DNA from 3 places in the Paenibacillus sp. PK3_47 genome. Region 1 is predicted to be linked to each of the others. Evidence: predicted binding sites of a transcription regulator. Region 1 holds the regulator's gene; each other region holds the start of a gene.
The links. Region 1 encodes Rex, which represses fermentation and respiration genes when NADH is low (regulators of the CRP and FNR family bind a similar motif). Its sites were predicted from a motif close to TTGTGAAATATTTCACAA; they were not measured.
Positions count from the first base shown of each region.

Region 1 (7,228 bases):
CAAAGCGGTGAGCAGACCGGCACTAAAGGCTAAGACAGGCAGTGCTAACAAGAAAGACACCAGGGCGAATCCCTGAAACTTGACTCCTTTGCGCCCGTTTCTTTTTCCCGACCAAATCATCAGGAGCCCGGCAGCCAAGCACATCAGATAGACTGTAAAATAATGCAGTTCAATCCCCCCCCCGTTATGGCATTAATGCCCTTAAATCAGCATAAAAACAGCAGGCGGCCGTCTTCCCGCCCCCTGCTGTACATTCTAGTAACGCCCTAACTTTTAGCTGTTCGGTAAGCTGTACCCTTCCCCGATGGCTGCCCCGTCAGCAAAGCGGTAGAATTTGTAGTAATACCGCTCTTTATCCCTGTAAAACACCTGCCACGCATATTCCCCGTTATAGACTCCCGGCAACAGCCGTTTGATCTCAACTCCCGGCAGCTCGGCCGCTAGGGCCGTACGGATCTGTTCTTCCGACGTTCCGCCCGCAACTTCCGCCGCATAAATATCATTTACGCCTCCTGCAGGCTCGCCTTCCGTAGTAAAACGCACCCAGACCATCATTTCCGTCCCCGCACCGTTCTGGCCTGTAACCACCCAGTAAATCGCGTTTTCGTCCCAGACGGACTTCTTCGCTTCAGTAATATCAGTCAAGCCTGCCTGGTTCATGGCGACTTCCTCAGCTTTACTGCGTTCATTCCACTGGTCCTTCATGATATAGGCATAGAACTGGCTTAATCCGAACAGCAGGAGCAGAAACAGGGCTATGCCAAGCAGAAGCCATTTTCTCCTCTTCTTCAAGTGCAGCTCCCTTTCCTTATATTACCGTTTCAGCAGCCCTTCAAAGGTCTCCTGGGCTTTGCGGCGGATTTCTTCCTCATCCAGGGTCAGGCATTGACCGTGCTTCACAACCTGCAGACCGTTCACCCAGACATGCTCCACATCCTTGGCACTGGCCGAATAGACCACATGGGACAGAAGATCCGTATGCGGCAGCAGATGCGGCTGATCGATATCGATAGCGATAAAATCCGCCTTCATTCCCGGTGCAAGCCGGCCCACATTGTCGAGGAACACCGACCGGGCACCGTATTCGGTAGCCATCAGCAGCGCCTCAGGTGCCGGAACCGCTGTCGGGTCTCCGCTTACCCCTTTATGAATGAGAGCAGCGAGACGCATTTCTTCAAACATGTCCAGGTTATTGTTGCTGGCCGCACCGTCTGTTCCAAGAGATACGGGAACACCGGCTCTCAACAGCTCCGGCACACGTGCCACACCGCTGGCGAGCTTCAGGTTACTTCCCGGATTATGCGAAACCCCGACCTTGTAGCGGGCGAGAATGTCAATTTCCTCATCGTTCAGATGAACGCCGTGAGCGATGATTGAAGGACGCGTGAACATTCCCAGCTTCTCCAGGTGAGCCACAGGGCGCAGGCCGTAATCAGCCGCATTCTGCTCTACTTCATGACGGGTCTCGGACATATGTGTATGCATCGGCAGATCCAGATCATGGGCTGCCTGTACAAATTTCACGAAAAAGTCGGGAGGACAGGTATAAGGGGCATGCGGCGACATCATCGTGGTAATTCTGCCGTCCGCCTTGCCGTGCCAGTCTTGTGCAAACCGGATGGCTTCCGCGAGCTTATGGTTCTGCACATCCTCCGGGCACAATCCGATGACACCGCGCATCAGCACTGAACGGATGCCGGATTGCTCAACTACCCGGGCTACCCGGTCCATATGGTCATACATGTCCAGGAAGGTGGTTGTACCGCCCTTGAGCATTTCCAGGACAGACAGAGCTGTACCCCAGTATACATCTTCACCGGTGAACTTTTCTTCCATCGGCCACATTTTTTCCTGCAGCCAGGCCTGCAGCACCATATCATCCCCGTAGCCGCGCAGCAGGGACATTGCCGCATGACCGTGCGTATTGACCAGACCAGGCATGAACAGGAGCCTGCTGCCGTCTATCGTGCTCACACCGTCTTCAATAACGGGCTTCTCTTCTCCTATGTACGTTATCAAATCGTTTTCTATAGTCATGTATCCGTTCAGAACCGGCTGATGGCTTCCCGGAACCAGAAAACGTCCGTTAATGACTGTCTTATTGCTGCTCATTTGCTGTTTCTTCCTTTCCATCGTGCAAATAATAGGCCAGACTCTGCAGATCGGTCGTAAAATCGGCCGCATGTATCCGGATATTGGACGGGGTCTTCAGGATAACCGGGGCAAAATTCAAAATGGCTTCAATCCCTGACTCCACCAGAATATCTGCTACAGCCTGGGCTTCACTGTCCGGTACCGTAATAATACCGATGCGGATTCCCTGCTCACGGATCGTTTTGCCCAGCTCTTCCATAGGCTGGACCGTCAGAGAGTTGATCTTCTGCCCGATCTTGGGTGCGTAAGAATCAAATACGGCTGTGATCTTCATCGTATCCTTCAGATAAGCATTGTAATTGGACAGGGCGTGACCGAGATTACCGGCACCTACCAGAGCCACGTTGATCTGCTGGTCCAGCTTGAGGATGTGGCGGATTTTTTCGATCAGGTAAGAAACATCATAGCCGATGCCCTTGCGGCCAAAATCACCAAAATAGGCCAGGTCCTTGCGGATCTGTGCCGGATTCAGGTCGAGCTTCTGCCCCAGCTCCTGGGAAGACACGGTAGCGATTTCACGCTTTTGGAGATCATTCAGGAATCGCAGGTATACAGGAAGTCTGCGGACAACCGCCTCAGATATTTTTTCCGATTTCATGTATTCTCCTCCTAATGTAAGATGAACAGTCAATATATAGATCATAACCGTTAATGCGGTGAACCTTATGTTACCAGGAACACATCTCACAAAGCACCGCACTAACGGACTAAAGACAATGATATAAATATAAACAATGGCATGACGGGTTAATCAGCAGGCGGCAAGCCGCCAGCATTAGCAGTCGTTCAGGAAGCGCCGCCGTCATCCAGCCATTCCGCAATCCGCGGAACCATCTGATCGGTCAGCATATGCTCCATCTTTGGTCCCGGCAGCGAATACAGGAAGTACTTGCCGTAATTGGACTCAATCACTCTCGTATCATAGACGATGACAATTCCGCGGTCCTGGGCGGTACGCACCAGACGTCCGAAGCCCTGCTTGAACCGGATCACCGCCTGCGGCACAGACATTTTCATGAACGGATTTTTCTTCTGGGCCTGCAGCAGCTCCGCTTTGGCTTCGGCCAGCGGATGGTTAGGCGGCTGGAACGGCAGTCTGACAATCGCCAGGCAGGTCAGCGCCTCACCGGGAATATCTACGCCTTCCCAGAAGCTGCTTGTTCCAAGCAGCACTGCGGCCGGACTGTCCTGGAAACGCCGGATCAGCTTGTTGCGGCTGCCGCCCTCGACGCCCTGGCCCAGCACGGCAATTTCTTCTGAAGCAAGCACCTCCTTGAGCGGTTCATACACCTGCCGCAGCATGCGGTAGGAGGTGAACAGCACGAGCATGCGCCCCTTGGTAGCCACTGCCGCTTCGGCCAGGGAATGGACAAGCTTGTCGACAAACCTGGCATCGCCTATGCTGCCCTTGACGCTCGGAAAATCACGCGGAATAACAAGCAGCGCCTGCTCCCGGTAATTAAACGGGGAAGGCAGCAGTGCCGTCATCAGACGGTCCTGTTCAGCCGCTTCATTAAGACCGAGGTTGTCAATCATGAATTGGAAGGACTTGTCGACAGAGAGCGTGGCCGAAGTCAGCACAATGCTCTTTTTCTTATCGAAGAAAAGCTCCTTCAGCTGGCCGCTGACATCTACAGGTACAGCATACAGCTGCAGCGACTTGCCGCGGTAGTTCCCGCTGCCTTCCATCCAGTAGACATTATTCTCATCGTTAAGGCCCATAAAGAAACGGATCTGTTCACGGATAGACGCCAGGTCCTTGAACAAGCCGCTGATATCTGTGACCAGGCTGTCTGAGGACGACTGGCTCTCGCTCTCCCGCATCTCACTGAGCATCTTGTCACCCTTGCGGATGATATCACTGAGACTCAGATGCAGTGTATTTTCAAGCGGAGCGAGCTCCTCCCACTCCTTGGGCTTTCTGCCGGGATGGAGGCGGGTAACAAGCTGTCCGGCTTCACCTGCGGCTGCGTCGCTGCGTTCAGGGAGCATGGCGAACAGCTTGTCGCTCAGCGTGTCCCAGGTCTCCTTGACTGTCAGAAGATCAGGGTAGATCCTGTCGATCGTACCGCTCCACTCCGAAGCCTGCTCGCTGCCTGAAGACTGCAGCATCTGGCGCAGCGCCGGCAGCTGACCGCTGCGGCTGTCCTTATAGAGCCGGGTAAGCGTGTGGGCCACAGTGAAATATTTCATCTGCATTCCAAGATGCTTGCCGGCCACATCCTCCAGATGGTGCGCCTCATCGATGACAAGGTGCTCATAAGCAGGCAGCAGCTGGTGTCCCGCCTTCACATCCGCGAACAGCTTGGAGTGATTGGTAATGACAACGTCAGCAATTCCGGCTTCATGCTTGGCCCGGTGATAATAACATTTGCGGAACCACGGGCAGGCACGGCCCAGGCATGAATCCGTGTCACTGGCCACGGTCTCCCAGAAATCGCCGCCCCTGCCGTTCAGATTCAGCTCCTCATCGTCGCCCGACTGCGTCTGGGTCAGCCAGACTAACATTTGGGCAGCCGTGAGCGCTTCTTCCCTGGGACTTACGAAGTCCTTTTTATTTATTTTATGTTCAAACTTGCGCAGACACAAATAGTGCCCTCTTCCCTTGAAGATTGCGGCTTTGAACGGAAACGGCACGACGCTCGTCAAAAGCGGGAGATCGCGCTCGCGCAGCTGGTCCTGAAGATTGATCGTATGCGTACTGACCATCACCTTCTGATCGGTGCGGACACTCTGGTAGATCGCCGGCAACAGATAACCCAGCGATTTGCCGGTACCTGTACCTGCTTCTATCAGCAGATGTTTGTCCTCCTGAAGCGCCGTGTTGACCTCACGGATCATAATCTCCTGGGCCTCCCGGCTTTCATACTGCGGCAAAGCATCCTTCAGCCGCTTGGTCACTTCATCCATATAGTCCGTAAAGGATACGTTGTCTACAGGATTTCCGGGCATATCCTCCCTTGGCGGCGCCAGTTCAGTCCAATCGCCGACGGCAAGTGCCAGCTGACGGTGAAAGGTCAGATCGCCTTCCGGCTGAAAGGTCTCCATTTCCCGTTCCTGCTGCAGTCCTTCAAAGAACCAGGCCAGGTCGCTGTCTTCCCCCTGAAACAGCTCGTTAATCCGCTGTACGGTCAGCAGAGGCAGGCTGTACAATTCTTCCAGACACTGGAGAAGCACAAGCGCTGTTGCTTCAGCATCGCTATCCGCCTGGTGGGGACGTTCATGCGTAATCCCGAAATGGGCACTCACTGCACCAAGCTGGTAGGTCGATAATGAAGGAAAGCATATTTTGAGAAAATCGATCGTATCCAGAATCCGCCCCTGAAACGGCAAATATCCACATCGGTCAAGCGCATTCTGCAAAAAATGAAAATCAAAAGCTACATTATGCCCGACGAGCACCACATCATCAAGCAGCGGGACAAGCTCCATCATCATCTCATCCAGCTCGGGCGCATCCCGTACATCGTCGTCAGTAATCCCTGTCAAGCCCGTTATAAAAGGAGGAATCGGTGTTCCGGGCTTGACGTAGGAACCATATACCCGGGAGATGGTCCGGTCTTCTTCTATAATGGCAAGGCCAACCTGGATAATCTCGCCCACAGATTGGGTTCCCGTAGTTTCAAAATCAAGCACGGCAAATTTCATTATAAGTTCTATTCCCTTTCACTTGAGACTCTTTATCAGCATAACAGAAGTTACGAAAAAAGGCGATGCACACCGACAAGCCCGGGTGAATGCATCGCTTGAATGACAGGCTATAATTACAGAAGCGAAACAAGCTGATTACCGAATTGCAGTGTCCCGCCCCTTCTGCGGCAAACCTCCAGATTGACGTTAGGCTCAGGAAGAGCGGGGTCATGCATTAACGAAAGGCCGAACAGCTTGCGGGCTTCAACATAACGTTCCTGGGAAGCCCTGATGCAGCCGAGCGCATTATAAATCATCGCCTTAAGCTTGTTCTCACGGATCAGGGTTAGCATATGCTCCAGATGCCCCCAGGCCGTGTCCCCTTCATTCTCCTGCAGGCAGGAAATGGCCAGGTACAGCCGGGCAGCCAGACTGTCCGGATACCGTGCAATGACTTCATTAAACTGGTCGATGCATTTCCGGTACATCAGCAGCCTGTAATATCCCTGCCCTCTGACAAAAGAATCCATGGCGAGTTCAGGGGCCTCCTCCTTCACCGGATCTTCTTCAGGCTGCAGGGTAACATCCGCCTGTTCCCGGAAATGGCTCAGCTTCTCGGCAAAAGCCAGCCATTCATCCATCACATTGTCACTAAGCCTGTGAAGCATGTTGTATTGGCATAGAAGGTCATCCCGCCTCGCCCCGTCTGCACCCGGGTATTCAGCAGCGATCTCCTGAAGCATCCTGTTCATCTCAGCAAATAAATGTTGAAACACAGAACATCCCCCCTTACTGAAAATGAAATCAGCCTAAGCTTGCCTGCCTTCATTTTTAGCAAGTAGGGGACACTTCATCCCTGCCATTGATTACATAGGTGCGGGCTCTTCTTCTTAAGCGATAGTGGCATGGATCTCATGATCCGCCAGCTTTACCGGCTGGTTGTCACCATCCACAAATACGACGGTCGGCTTATGTCCGGCAAGCTCCTCGGCAGACAGCATGGCGTAAGAAATAATGATCACTGTATCCCCAGGCTGTACAAGCCGGGCCGCCGCCCCGTTCAGACAGATCACGCCGCTTCCGCGCGGCCCTGGAATAACGTAGGTTTCCAGACGCGAACCGTTGTTATTGTCCACGATTTGGACCTTTTCATTCTCCAGCAAGTCAGCCGCTTCCATCAAATCCTCATCAATGGTAATGCTGCCGACATAATTCAAATTGGCCTCAGTGACTGTTGCCCGGTGGATCTTGGATTTCATCATATGTCTAAACAAGGGCGTGAACCTCCTTAGGGGTAAATACATTATTGTCGATCAGCCGGGTTTTGCCGAATTTCACAGCAAGCGCAATAATAATTTCGCCGCCGGCACTGTTAAGCCGCGAACCGGCAGCCAGCGGTTCCAGCCCCGGAAAAGTCAATACTTCAACGTAGTCAATCACAGCA
Region 1 is NZ_CP026029.1:362,910-370,137, forward strand. Features, by position in the region: gene C2I18_RS01685 (cell wall elongation regulator TseB-like domain-containing protein) at 274-792, opposite strand; gene C2I18_RS01690 (amidohydrolase) at 814-2,112, opposite strand; gene C2I18_RS01695 (redox-sensing transcriptional repressor Rex) at 2,099-2,752, opposite strand; gene dinG (ATP-dependent DNA helicase DinG) at 2,941-5,802, opposite strand; gene C2I18_RS01705 (tetratricopeptide repeat protein) at 5,919-6,560, opposite strand; gene panD (aspartate 1-decarboxylase) at 6,675-7,058, opposite strand; gene panC (pantoate--beta-alanine ligase) at 7,051-7,228, opposite strand, start outside.

Region 2 (7,228 bases), 220 kb from region 1:
TACCGGCTCTTCAGTGGCCGGGGCATTGGTTGCAGCACCGCCGTTATTTGTCGCAGCTGCCTCTCCATTATTGCCGCCGGCATTGTTGTTGTTGCCGCCACATCCGGCCAAAAGCGCAGACGTAACAAAAATCAGCGTTAACAGCAAAGTCATGCTTTTCTTCATTTCGGGTGACCCTCCCTATTTAATGATATCCCTTACAACTCTAATTATAGAAAACGGCATTTGTTATCGTAAGGTTAAGATTCATCCACTATAGGGATAAAAACCTCTAATTCAAGTAAATGACTAATTACCTTTCACCTTAAAATAATCCCTTAGCTTATCCGCATATACCACGCGCTCCTCTGCCGATAGGTGTCATCAGCACATGCCCCGGATTATTAGCCAGCCAATGCGAAGCAATGAAGGCAGTAATGAACTCATCCTTGTAAAATATATCCGCCGTCCTGGATTTTCCACGCTGGTTCTCCACCCCGCTAAGCAGCAGACAAAACGGACAATGATAATTTTCAGGTTCGTGTAACATTGCTGATAACCTCCGGTTCGTTAATGATTGTTCTCTGAATCCCTGCACACCAAAAAGCCGCCTCCACAGTACGCATTTACTGTAAAAACGGCTTTATTCTGTAGTTAAGCATCATACCAGAGCGGTCTGATTGCGTCCTTCTTCAATTAAGCGGTATGCGCGCTGCACTTCCTCATCGCTTGGTGAAGGCACCCCTTCAAGCTCATATGCACGGCCGAGCTCCTGCCATTTATAAATCCCCATTTGGTGATACGGCAAAATTTCAAACTTCTCGACACCTTTCAGTGTTCCGATGAACCGGCCCAGGTTCAGTAAATCTTCTTCTTTGTCATGAATACCGGGAACATATACGTGGCGGATCCACATTTTGCGGTTATGATCGGACAGCCAGCGGGCCAGCTTCAATGTGCGTTCATTTGATTTGCCGGTGAGCTTGATATGCGCTTCATCGTCAATATGTTTAAGATCCAGGAGGACAAGGTCGGTAACATCGAGCAAATCACTGATTTTTGAACCGTCATTATAGCCGTTGCTGTCCAGTGTAGTATGAAGATTCCAGCGTTTCTTTACTTCAGTGAACAGGTTTTTCACAAAATGGGCCTGCAGTGTAGGCTCACCGCCTGAGACCGTCAATCCGCCGCCGGAAGATTTATAATAATTCAGATAAGGTTCAATTTCCGCAAGTACCTGTTCAATGCTCATTTCTTTACCTTCATTAAGACCCCAAGTATCCGGATTATGACAATATTGGCATTTCAGCAGGCAGCCCTGCATGAATAGTACGAAACGGATACCAGGTCCGTCTACGGTACCGAAGGTTTCCAAGGAATGTATATGTCCATTAGCCATTAGGATGACATCCTTTCCATAAAACTTAAAATTTTAATCAATTTTCAGCAAGATTTTACCGCCCCTGAACCAAGGGCGGTATCACCTCACTGCTATTTCACTTTATACAGGAACTGTCGTACACAGTTCAATCAATTACATTGTACCGTGGAACGTACGGTTGATAACATCCAGCTGTTGTTCGCGGGTCAGCTTGATGAAGTTAACAGCATAGCCGGATACACGGACAGTCAATTGCGGATAGTTCTCAGGGTGATCCATAGCATCGATCAGCTGTTCACGGTTAAATACGTTAACGTTCAAGTGCTGAGCGTTGTTGTGGAAGTATCCGTCCATCATGAATACCAGGTTGGACTTCCGGGATTCTTCGTCTTTACCCAGCGCCTTAGGAACGATAGAGAACGTGTTGGAGATACCGTCTTGGGCATCTGAGTAAGGCAGCTTCGCAACAGAGTTCAAGGAAGCCAGTGCGCCTTTTTTGTCACGTCCGTGCATTGGGTTAGCACCTGGAGCGAACGGTTCACCTTTCTTGCGTCCGTCAGGAGTAGTACCGGTCTTCTTACCATATACCACGTTCGAAGTGATCGTCAGTACCGATTGAGTCGGCATAGCATCACGGTAAGTTTTGTGTTTGCGGATCATCGACATAAAGGTTTCAACCAGTTCAACAGCGATGCTGTCAACAGCGTCATCGTTGTTGCCGTAGCAAGGGAATTCACCTTCAGTTTCGAAGTCGATAGCGATACCTTGTTCGTTGCGGATCGGTTTAACCTTCGCGTATTTAATTGCGCTCAGGGAGTCAGCAGCAACGGACAGACCAGCGATACCGCAAGCCATTGTACGCAGGATGTCGCGGTCATGCAGCGCCATTTCAATGCGTTCGTAAGAATATTTGTCATGCATATAGTGGATGATGTTCAGGGTGTTGACATAAGTCTTGGCCAGCCACTCCATCATCGGTTTGAAGCGTTTCATTACTTCGTTGTAGTCGAGATACTCGGAAGTGATTGCAGGGAATTCAGGTCCAACTTGTGCTCCGGACTTCTCGTCTACACCGCCATTGATTGCATACAGCAGAGCTTTGGCCAGGTTAGCACGGGCACCGAAGAACTGCATTTGTTTACCGATACGCATTGGGGATACGCAGCAGGCAATCGCGTAATCTTCACCCCAGTATGGACGCATTACATCATCATTCTCATATTGGATCGCGCTTGTCTCGATAGAAACCTTGGCGCAATATTTCTTGAAGCCTTCAGGCAGTCTTTCGGACCACAGTACAGTCAGGTTCGGTTCTGGTGCAGGTCCCAGATTGTACAGGGTATGCAGGAAGCGGAAGCTGTTCTTGGTAACGCGTGTTGTTCCGTCTTCAGCCATACCGCCGATGGATTCCGTTACCCAGGTAGGGTCACCGGAGAACAATTCGTTATAGTCAGGCGTACGCAGGAATTTCACGATACGCAGCTTCATTACAAAGTGGTCAACAATTTCTTGTGCTTGCTCTTCAGTAAGAGTGCCTTCTTCAAAGTCGCGTTGTGCATAGATGTCGAGGAAGGAGGATACGCGGCCCAGGGACATTGCGGCACCGTTTTGCTCTTTAACTGCTGCCAGGTAACCGAAATATACCCATTGAGTAGCTTCCTTGAAGTTGTTCGCCGGTTTGGAGATATCCATACCGTGAGCGGCAGCCATTTCTTTCAGCTCGCCCAGAGCGCGGATTTGCTCTGACAGCTCTTCGCGCAGGCGGATTACTTCTTCAGTCATGGAATCCACTTCAAGCTCGGTCAATTGCTGTTTCTTGTCTTTGATCAGGAAGTCGATACCGTACAGGGCAACACGGCGGTAGTCGCCGATGATGCGTCCGCGGCCGTAAGCATCAGGAAGACCTGTGATAACGCCCGATTTACGCACGGCTCTCATTTCTGGTGTATATGCATCAAATACGCCTTGGTTATGCGTTTTGCGGATATTCGTGAACATTTCGATCATGTTGTTCGGAAGCTCGAAGCCGTAAGCTTTGGTGGCGTCGATCATCATCTTGATACCGCCGAACGGTTGAATGGAACGTCTGAAAGGTGCATCAGTCTGTACGCCTACAATTTGTTCCTTTTCCTTATCGATATAGCCAGGTGCGTGGGAAGTAATCGTGGAGACAGTGTCCAGAGAAACGTCCCATACTCCGCCTCTTTCTCTTTCTTCCTTGCTCAGCTGGGAGATAATCTTCCACAGTTCAGTAGTGTTGCTGGTAGGACCTACGAGGAAATCTTCGTTTCCTTCATAAGGCTTGATGTTCTTGGAAATAAATTCGTTTACGTCAACTTTCTTGGACCATTTGCCTTTTACAAAACTTCTCCAACCCGATTTCACTTCTTGTACATCTTTTTCAATCACCGACATGCTAAATCCCTCCATTTATATTTATTATATTTGTAGAGATCGCGGGCTTGAAGGTTAATCCCGTGTCTCGTGATCCCAACGCTATAGTTGTTATAAAATTCACAATCGTATCTGTATAACTGGGACCGTTCTTTATATAAACATTTTAGTTTATTTTCTGAAAAAGGACTGTGACAAATATCACCTTTCCGGTGATATTTGTCACTTCCTTTACGTCCCATAACAACCATTAAACTAATTTTCTATATAACAATCGCCAATTAATTATCGAATCTTCCGTAGAACGCGTTGCGGTACACATCAGCCAGCTCACTTACCAGCGGCAGCTTAGGGTTGGCAGTAGTACATTGGTCTTCAAATGCACGGTCAGCCAGGTAGTCTACGCGCGATTCAAAATCCTTAGGATCAAAACCGAGCTGCTGGAACGACTCTTCGATGCCCAGCTTCTTGTTCATTTCACGGATTGCATTGATCAGGCTTGTTACACCTTCTTCTGTAGTACGGGCAGGCAATCCAAGAATACGGGCAATTTCGGCATAACGCTCGTCAGCTACGAAGTGCGAGTATTTAGGGAACGAAGCGAACTTCGTAGGTTTTTTGGCATTGTAACGGATAACGTGCGGCATCAGGATCGCATTTGTACGGCCGTGTGCCGTATGGTATTGACCGCCCCATTTGTGCGCCAAGCTGTGGTTAATACCCAGGAACGCGTTAGCAAACGCCATACCGGCAAGTGTCGAAGCATTGTGCATTTTTTCACGCGCCAGTTTATCACCAGTAAGCGCCGATTTCTCAAGGTACTGGAATACCAGCTGAATCGCTTTGATTGCCAGACCGTCGGAGTAGTCACTGGCCATTACCGATACATAAGCTTCAATAGCGTGAGTCAGTACGTCCATACCTGTATCTGCAACAGCAGTTCTTGGCAGACTGTATACAAATTCCGGATCAACGATCGCTACGTCTGGAGTCAGTTCATAGTCAGCCAGCGGATATTTGGTGTTGGCACCGGCAGTTTTGTCGGTGATAACTGCGAACGAGGTCACTTCCGAACCTGTACCCGAAGTTGTCGGGATGGCAACGAATTTCGCCTTTTTGCCCAGGGTAGGGTATTTGTACACGCGTTTGCGGATATCCATGAATTTTTGTTTCAGGTTATTGAAGTCTACATCCGGATGTTCGTAGAACAGCCACATTCCTTTGGCAGCGTCCATCGGTGAACCGCCGCCCAGTGCGATAATGCAGTCCGGCTGGAATCTGTTCATCATAGCGGTACCTTTCTCCACGGTAGTGGTCGAAGGATCCGGTTCAACTTCCGAGAACACTTCAATCGCTACAGGAGTCTGGCGTTGGCGCAGATAGTGCTCAACTCTTTCAACATATCCCAATTTAACCATCATTGGGTCAGTGATAATGGCTACACGTGTGATATCAGGCATTTTGGCCAGGTATTGAGTGGATCCCTTTTCGAAGTAGATCTTGTCAGGTACTTTAAACCATTGCATATTCACGGTACGACGATTCACCCTTTTCACGTTGATCAGATTGATGGCAGTAACGTTCTGCGATACCGAGTTGCGTCCATAAGATCCGCAGCCCAGGGTCAGCGAAGGGATATTCGTGTTGTAAATGTCGCCGATTGCGCCATGTGTCGAAGGCGAGTTGACGAGGATACGTCCGGTTTGCAGGCGGTTCGAGAATTTCATGATCACTTCTTCATTATTGGAATGGATCGCCGAGCTGTGGCCCATACCGCCAAATTCAACGATCTCGGCAGCGCGTTCGATACCTTGGTCAGCATTTTTCACCTTGTAGCAGGCCAGAACCGGGCTCAGCTTCTCAGCCGACAGCGGATATTTAGGGCCTACGCCTTCGATTTCAGCAACCAGAATCTTCGTTCCGGCTGGTACCTGGATACCGCACATCTCAGCAATTTTCACTGCCGATTGGCCTACGATTGCCGGGTTAACTGCACATTTCTCTACGTTCATCGCGCCGTTAGTCAGCTTGGCAGCTTCATCTTTATTGACAAAGTAGCAGCCGTTCGCGATCATTTTCTTTTTCACTTGGTCAAAAATTGCATCTTCTATAATAACGGCTTGCTCAGAGGCGCAGATCATACCGTTATCGAATGTTTTGGAAAGGATGATATCCGTTACCGCCTGATCAATATCTGCACTCTTCTCAATGAAGGCCGGTACGTTACCAGGACCTACGCCAAGAGCCGGTTTGCCGCAGCTGTATGCTGCCTTAACCATTGCCGATCCGCCTGTAGCCAGAATCAGTGCAACGTCCGGATTGTTCATCAGTGCGTTCGTTTTGTCCATCGTCGGCATTTCAATCCATTGAATGCAGTTTTCAGGAGCACCTGCTTTGACTGCTGCATCGTGCAGAATCTTAGCTGCTGCAGCGCTGCACTCTTGCGCGGACGGGTGGAAACCGAATATAATAGGGTTACGTGTCTTAGCGGCAATCAGAGCTTTAAACATCGTGGTGGATGTTGGGTTGGTTACCGGTGTGATGCCCATTACAATTCCGACTGGTTCAGCAATCTTTTGGAAGTTGTCGTAGGGGTTATCCTCAATAACTCCTACGGTTTTGTCATACTTGATTCCGTGCCAGATATATTCTGTTGAGAAGATGTTCTTCGTAATTTTGTCTTCGTATACTCCGCGGCCTGTTTCTTCGACAGCCAATTTTGCCAGGTACATGTGTTTGTCGAGACCTGCCAGAGCCATTGCATGAACGATTGTGTTAACCTGCTCCTGGTCAAGCGCCATATACGCTTCCTGAGCTTTCTTTGCTTTATCCACCAATGTCTGAATATACTCTTCAGCGGTGGTCTGTTTCACTTGGGCGGCGACTTCGTTCTTTACTGCCATCTCCCTCGTCCTCCTGTCAATTTTTAGGTTGTTTTTCTCTACACGTTTATCTTATCACATCCCCTTCGGGTTGTATAGTGAATTCTTTCACAAAGTTTAAAGTTTTTTTGATTTGTTTTCAAAGCGCTTACATTCGATCATATTCAGGCTGATATTACATTTATTGGGCTGCCACCCATGAATACATGCTCATACAAGAAATAATAATACTTAAAATCTAAGATTTTACAGAGAAAGCCGACTCTTTTTGCGGAATCAATACGTCCGGGGGTCTGCACTACTTTGTGCAATAGATTTATTTAAAAACACCGAGAATTCCTCTCTATTGTGTTTCGTGCGCATTTTTACACGGATCCCCCCCGCCCACTGAAGCGGAAAAAGATCCTCTTCCTTCTTTAGTCCGGCCAACTTTATCTATTATAAATAGCGGCAGCCAGGGACGAGAGAGTCTTGCCCCGGACTGCCGCTATTTTAATGAGTTAATATATTCTCTTAGTATCGGTCACTCTAGCTTGCACAAGCGAACTGAAGTCCCTTCGCTCCGCAGTGTCAGAAAGGTCAAACTATTTTG
Region 2 is NZ_CP026029.1:587,857-595,084, forward strand. Features, by position in the region: gene C2I18_RS02830 (extracellular solute-binding protein) at 1-165, opposite strand, end outside; gene C2I18_RS02835 (hypothetical protein) at 323-529, opposite strand; gene pflA (pyruvate formate-lyase-activating protein) at 641-1,378, opposite strand; gene pflB (formate C-acetyltransferase) at 1,514-3,775, opposite strand; gene adhE (bifunctional acetaldehyde-CoA/alcohol dehydrogenase) at 4,036-6,657, opposite strand; gene C2I18_RS02855 (alpha/beta hydrolase) at 7,221-7,228, opposite strand, start outside.
Region 2: a site for Rex is predicted at 3,863-3,880, ahead of pflB (formate C-acetyltransferase). Genes of this name have one in related genera too.

Region 3 (7,228 bases), 1.7 Mb from region 1:
CTGAACGTCCGCCGCGCCGCGCAGCCAGTCAAGGAAGCCCTCATCATATCTGAGCTGTCTCGTTCCCATGCCTCCAGGCACAAAAACCATGTCATACTGTGATAAATCCGGCAGCACCTTTCCTGCCCTGACAGTCAGCCCCAGTTCATCCGTGATCTCTTCTGCAGGCGCACATATGTCCCACTCCAGCCCTTTTCCTGCTTCAAATTGTCCGAGCCGGTATATGACATCGTAGAAGCCGGCAAAGTCAAGGAACGTGATTCCGTCAAAAAGTATACATGCGATCCGCAAGCGGCAGACCTCCCTTGATATTATAGGATGGCAGTGATCAAACGCCGGTCAGAATAACGGGCTTGCCTTTGGTTACCACAATGGTATGTTCATACTGGGCTACCCTGCTGTTGTCGGCAACGCTGAGGGTCCAGCCGTCCGGCTGCTGCTCCACGAAATCAGCTCCGGTCGAGAGGAAAGGCTCAACTGTTATAACCTGGCCTTCTTTAAGCACAGCCCCGGCACGCGGATTATAGTAAGGCAGGATTTCAAAAGGCTTTTCATGCAGGGATTTGCCGATTCCGTGGCTGCACAGATTGCGGACAACCTTGTACCCGCGTTTGCGGGCTTCCAGCTCCATTACCCGGCCGATCTCATTGACCTTCATCCCGGCTCTGAGATGGTTGATGACGCTCATCATCGTTTCTTCTGCACTGCGGCATAAATGTACGATCTTCTCATTATAGGGCGGCAGTTGAAAAGATGCTCCGGCATCTCCGTAATATCCGTTCAATTCCAAAGATACGTCGATGTTAATTAAATCACCAGCCTGTATTACTCTGGAACCCGGAATGCCGTGAGCCGCTTCTTCATTCACACTGATGCAGGTGGCACCCGGAAAATTATAAGTCACCTGCGGCGCCGAATTGGCCCCGAACTGCTTCATGATCTCCGCACCGATTGCATCCAGCTCGGCAGTTGTCATCCCGGGCTGTACACTTTTTCTCATCTCGGCAATCGTGTGGCCCACTACTTTGCCCGCTGCCTTAAGTCCTTGCAGGTCTTGCTCGTTATCGCAGATCATATATTCATATTCCTCTCATCGTAGGTTAGCGGGGGATCTATTTTTTATTTCTCAGTCATAGACATCCTTTGATTATACCATTTATGAGTAACAGAATAAACTGATGGCCAATTCCCGTCTGCTTATACAGCAGCGCAACATTTCCCCCACTAAATATATACTTCTTATACGCACAAAAAACCGGCCCTCAAGGGCAGCAAGCCGCCCCGGCCGGTTGATATGTACACGTCTAAAGGTAAGAAATGGCTTGTCTAACGGATGGCACCGACAGTTCTCAGCCAGGCATCAGCAATGAGCGCATGACCGGCCGGTGAAGGATGAACGCCGTCTCCTGCCCAGTAGGCCGGTGCTGCTTTGACGGAAGCGGCTGCAAAAAGGCCGTCCAGCGGAACGAGGAGTGCACCATACTCACGGGCGAGTTCCCGTACGGCATGAATTTTCGGATCAAGATCCCGGCGCCAGCCCTTGCGGTCTTCCGGTACCGGCAGCACAAATGGTTCAATCAGCACCAGACGGGCATCAGTGGCTTTCTTGGTCCGCTCAATCAGGTCACGGTATATTGCTGTAAATTCCTCTGCCGTTGTTTCCTGTCCGGAATCATAGTAACGCCAGGTGTCATTAATGCCTATATAGATTGAGACCCATGTCGGATTCAATTCGAGGCAATCCTTCTCCCAGCGCTGCTGCAGATCAATGGCACGGTTGCCGCTGATTCCGCGGTTGATGCAGGTGAGATTCTTGTCCGGATACTGCAGTCCAAGACGCGCAGCAGCCATCAGTGCATAACCTGTACCCAGCGAAGAAGGGTCCCCATAATTGCGACCGCAATCCGTAATACTGTCCCCGATAAACAAAATGATATCGTTTTCTTTAAATGCCATCTGTAAAGGCCTCCTATGGAATTTCTTAGGGTATAAAGCAATACCATTATAGCAAAACACTGCCTGTGAAAACACTTTCAATTTATGAAAACATTAAATTTAGGTACTCAAAAAATCCCCTTCACGCATATGAAGGGGATTTGCGGCAAATCAATGATTATGCCTGCCTCTTAGTAAGCAAGACTGAACAGCGCATGGATGTGGGACAGGTAACGGATGTTACTTGCTTCCTTCATCAACGTCGCAGGCAGACCTTTCAGCGGAGTCGAGTTCCCGCCCACGATGGCCACACCGTCTTTACGTCCAAGACTGGCGAGTGTACCGGAGTTAATCGGGCTGAACACATTAAAGGATTTATTGTTCAGGTGTGCAAACAGGTTATATCCGATCAGCTCACCCATCTGCCAGGCGATTTGTGCCGTTGGCGGATATGGACGGCCGTCCGGCGCAAACAGGACCGCGCTGTCACCGGCAACAAATACATCCTTGTGGGATGTCGATTGCAGGAATTCATTTACAGTGGCACGGCCGCGGTTCACTTCAAGACCGGATTCGCCAACCAGCGGATTCCCTTGAACGCCGCCGGTCCATACAAAAGTATTGGCGACAATTTTTTGTCCGTCCTTCAGGTCAATGACATTGCCGGCTACATTTGTAACAGCCAGTCCAGTCAAGAATTGAACTCCACGGGCAGCAAGGCTTGCAGTGGCGCGTTCAATCAGGTGGTCAGGCAGTACAGGAAGAATTTTTGGTCCTGCTTCTACAAGCATGAGCTTGATTTCCTGCTGATCAACCCCATATTTTCTGGTGAGCTGAGGCAGCACATCGGCAATTTCCCCTACAAGCTCTACGCCGGTCAGACCGCCGCCGCCGATAAGGATGGTACCGTCAGCCGGGTTCTTCGTTCTCGAGTATTCACGGATGCGGTCTTCGATATGCGCATGAATTTTGTTGGCATCCTCAGCGGATTTAAGCACCATGCTGTGCTCTTCCAGTCCCGGTATACCGAAATAAGCGGTTACGCTGCCCAAACCTACAACAAGCGCATCATAAGTGAGGGTCGAACCGTCAGACAGCTTAACCTGCTTGTTGTCTGCTGAGAAGGACTTTACCTTGGCAATTTTCAAATCGATATCTTTGCCTGCGAACAGCTTGGAAAGCGGCATGGCAACAGCTTTTTCCGCTACGCTGCCTGCGGCAAGACGATGAAGCTCAGTGATGATCTGATGGGTAGGATACTGGTTGACAACAGTCACTTTCGCTTCGGCTTTGTTCATATATTTCCGTACAGTTAAAGCACTCAGCAAACCGCCGTAACCTGCTCCAAGAATAACGATGTGTTTTGACATTTGATGTTTCCCCCGTTCTTTGCGTATGAAATATTAAGGTCTATTTACTCTGGCTGCGTTCGCCGCTGACTTGAAGATAGGCGTTCATGAAACGCAGAAGCTTCTGAACCTGCGGATCCTTGATCATCTTCATCAGACCAAAAAGGCTGATGGTCTCGCTGCTTGCTTCAGCGCGGTCCTTCGCCTCAATTACTGTAGCTGCCATATTCTTAACCGAACCTACTACCGGCTCGGAAAGCTCCTTGATTGCACCTACCGTATCATTTTTAAGTACTTCGTCCGTTGCAACCGATTGTACAAAGTCAACAGATTTGCTCAGCACGCTCACAAGCTGTGTAATCTGCGGAAGCTGCTCGATCAGGACGGTCAAAGATTCCTGAACCTCGGGCTTCAAAAGCTGGTCCAGAACATTCTCATTGGTGTTAGACTTCGTTGTAACTTGTTCTGGATGTGTCTGATTGTTTGATTCTGACATTTTGTGCTCTCCTCTGCATTAGCTTAACTGCTTAAATAATAAAACACATACTCCATTCCACTATTATAACACCTATTATGTTATAAATGTCACAATCTTTTTGCCTTTAGACCCTAATTTTGTGATTATAATCACTTCTCTTGTGAAATATTTAATAAATTACATGCTGTGTAATGATAATTTTTCCATAATGCTGATTTAGTTATTGACGCCAACTCCCGCCCATGATATCTTTAGCAAGTAAGTAACTAATAGTAAGTTTATTTATAAATATTAGCTATTTATGATTACTAACCCATACATACCGTAAACGGAGGCATTTAACATGAGTACCTTTTCAGAACTGGTTCAAAACCGCCGATCCGCAATGAATTTTGTAGAAAACATCAGTATTCCGCGTGCAGAGCTGGAGGAAATGTTCTCCCTTGCCCGGCTCGCTCCTTCCAGCTCCAATCTGCAGCATACGCATTATAAAGTCATCACTGATCTGGTTCTGAAGGAACAGCTACGCAAGGATGCCAACAATCAATATAAAATTCATACCGCTTCTGCTGTTATCATGGTATATGGAGACAAAAATGCCTACCTGCAGGCGCCGGAAATCTACAGCGGTCTTAAGCTGCTTGGTGCCATGAGCCAGGCGGAGTATGACAGCACCATCCAATCCATCAATGATTCATATATCGGGAATGACCAATTCCAGCGTGATGAAGCCATCCGCAATGCCTCGTTGTCAGCGATGCAGTTTATGCTGATTGCTAAAGATAAAGGCTGGGATTCGTGCCCGATGATCGGTTTTGATCCGGCGGCTGTTAACGCTACACTCGGTGTACCGGACAATTTCGTTCCTGCACTGATGATTACGATCGGCAAAGACAACAAGCACAAGATCAGACCCCGCGGCTACCGCAAGCCTGTTCATGAATTTGTCGAGTTCATCTGATCTATAGTCTTTACTTGTGTAACAAAGGGCATTCCGGATCAGTACCGGAATGCCCTTTGTGTTTGTGCATATTTGCCGGCTTATTTGGCATACTGAAGAATGGCTATCGCTGCCCGCTCTCTTCTGTCCGTGTCACTGCTGTGCAACGCCTCCCGGAGAACAGCTATAGCTTCCGAGATGATAGCTGCATCGACTTTGACGTTATTACCCGCGTTCTCCGCGCTGCCTGCTGTTTCCGCAGATGAACCGGCGATCCACAAATCCAGCCTTGCGGATGGCAGCGTTCCTGTGTAGCGGGAGACAAATGCTTCTTCGGCCAGCAGCTTGCTGATCTCAGGATTTACTGCTGTACGCGGCAGGCTTTTCAGCCAGGTTACGCCCCGCCGGTGGCAGCGGCCGTCCTTTGCCTGATCAAAGGTATCGTCATAGAAGTAATCTCCGAGATCACCCAGATGGACCCATTCCCCGTCTGCAACCACCACATAATCGCCATCCTCCATACTATGAACAAACGTATCCAAAGCCTCTGCCGCAGCTTCGATCTCCGCACCTGGAACCGCTACGGCTTGAATCAGCCGGCTGCGGATCTCATCCCGGCCGGCAAACTCCAAATCGCCCAGCCCCGGGTACCCTATGCATACATAATTGTCTTCCAGATACTCCGCAATCCGTTCAACACCAATCGGTGCCGTCTTTATCTGAAACAGCTTCATTTCTGTGTACGCTCCTCTTCTTCTGCTTGGGGAATAGTTTCATATTCCTTGATATAGGCAATGAAATGTTTGTAATATCCTCGGGAACGGTCGTTCACAAAACAACCGTCATTATCGTGATCAGTCATTAATTTAGCCAGCTTAATGCCCCCGTTAAATGGTTTCACTACTGAGCCCCGCAGACGCGACGGAAAGATCGCCTGCTGCGGACACGAGTAGATGCAGCGCATACAGAGCAGACAATTTGAACCGAAGGTAATTTTTTCAGCTGTACCAGAAATATTAGATACCGGACACCCTCTAACGCATTTAAGACACATGGTGCAGTCCTCTGTAGTCCTCAGTCCTCTACCAAAGGCCTTTCCCGCTTTTTTCTCTTCCCAGTCCGCTATTTTCTTGAGTATCTTCTCCAGCACAATATTAACTTCTAATCTGCGGGGAGTTCCACAGGCGATTTCATCTGCATACACCTCTATTTTTTTCAGCGCAGTCAGATACAGCTGTTTGTTCAGCCGGTCGTCATATTTCATATAAAAATTGCAGGGCATCGCCAAAAGAGAGTTATGAAAAACTGTGTACCCTTTGTCGTCCAGCTTCAGCAGAATGCGGTTTGAAGCACTGTAATTTACATAATGAGGTGAGGATGCGGTTTTAAATACAAAAGCCCCGGTTCCCTTGCCTGCCGGAATCCGGGCTGCAAACTCCTCCGCAATTCTGGAAGCTCCAAAACCATACACCGGGTGCCCAAGGCCGATAAGATCATATTCCCCGAAATCTGCCTTTCTTTTGCCGTTGAGGATGTCCTCCATCCGGAACAATTGTGTCTTGACTGCTCTTTCCTGCAGCGCCCTCATAAAATGTCCTGCGATGATCTCAGTATTACCTGTGCCGGAAAAATAGAATATGGCCGCTTTCACAGACGTAAACCTCCCCGTACGTTACCATTAGGTCCATTATACATGAAGAACCAAGGAAACAACCCGGTACTTAAAATTTAAAAAACAAAGAATCCTCCAGAATAATAGCGCTTACATGAGGTATTAATGCAAAATATCCCCAGATTAGAGGTATACGCCTTTTTACTCCTGCCCGGCTTCGGGGTATACTTTAGACATCAACTCAAGGACACATACACTGCTGGAAGGAACGCTTCACGGGTAGTAAATTTCATTCGTAAGCAGTCTTTGGCAGCGTAATCCCTGAGATTGAGACTATATCTTTGATCCTGACGCTAAAGCTTTCCATTCATTCCCGAACGAAATGGTATGAACTTCTTAAAGTTCAAATGTTGAACATGAGTCCTATCGTTGACAGAGGATGGATTAGAGAAGATTTAATGTGCAGGATAGGCAAATTTACTGCCGCCTCGGACGATTTCTACCCGGCTGAGATCAAAGGATAGGATAAGGAGTCTGAGAAGAACATGGGTATAGTGCTGAAAGCATAAACCTGTATTATTGATGAAACTATCAATAATACAGGTTTATGTGTGTTATAAGGCCTATTATTATGCCTGAAATTATAAAGCTTCTGCAAGCTGGACAGAGTCAGCAGCAGGGGCTTTTTTCTGTCTTCGGGCAGATGTCCAAACCTTATGCGTTCCGGATGAATATCCTGATTATTATGTTGTTGTCCGATACTAATCAGGCAAGGAGCGTGAAGTTTATGCCAGTCCCGGCCCGCAAACCGAAATCAGCAGCCAAAAAACCGACTTCAAAATCAGCTGCAAAGAAACCCGTTAATTATTTGTATCGTGACCCTGTGTACGGATTTAGCATCACGCTGCCCGATT
Region 3 is NZ_CP026029.1:5,461,256-5,468,483, reverse strand. Features, by position in the region: gene C2I18_RS23740 (DJ-1/PfpI family protein) at 1-291, opposite strand, end outside; gene map (type I methionyl aminopeptidase) at 329-1,075, opposite strand; gene C2I18_RS23730 (SGNH/GDSL hydrolase family protein) at 1,327-1,956, opposite strand; gene C2I18_RS23725 (NAD(P)/FAD-dependent oxidoreductase) at 2,127-3,305, opposite strand; gene C2I18_RS23720 (DUF1641 domain-containing protein) at 3,346-3,780, opposite strand; gene C2I18_RS23715 (nitroreductase family protein) at 4,106-4,723, shown strand; gene C2I18_RS23710 (hypothetical protein) at 4,804-5,436, opposite strand; gene C2I18_RS23705 (EFR1 family ferrodoxin) at 5,433-6,353, opposite strand; gene C2I18_RS23700 (hypothetical protein) at 7,018-7,228, shown strand, end outside.
Region 3: a site for Rex is predicted at 3,921-3,938, ahead of C2I18_RS23720 (DUF1641 domain-containing protein). Genes of this name have one in related genera too.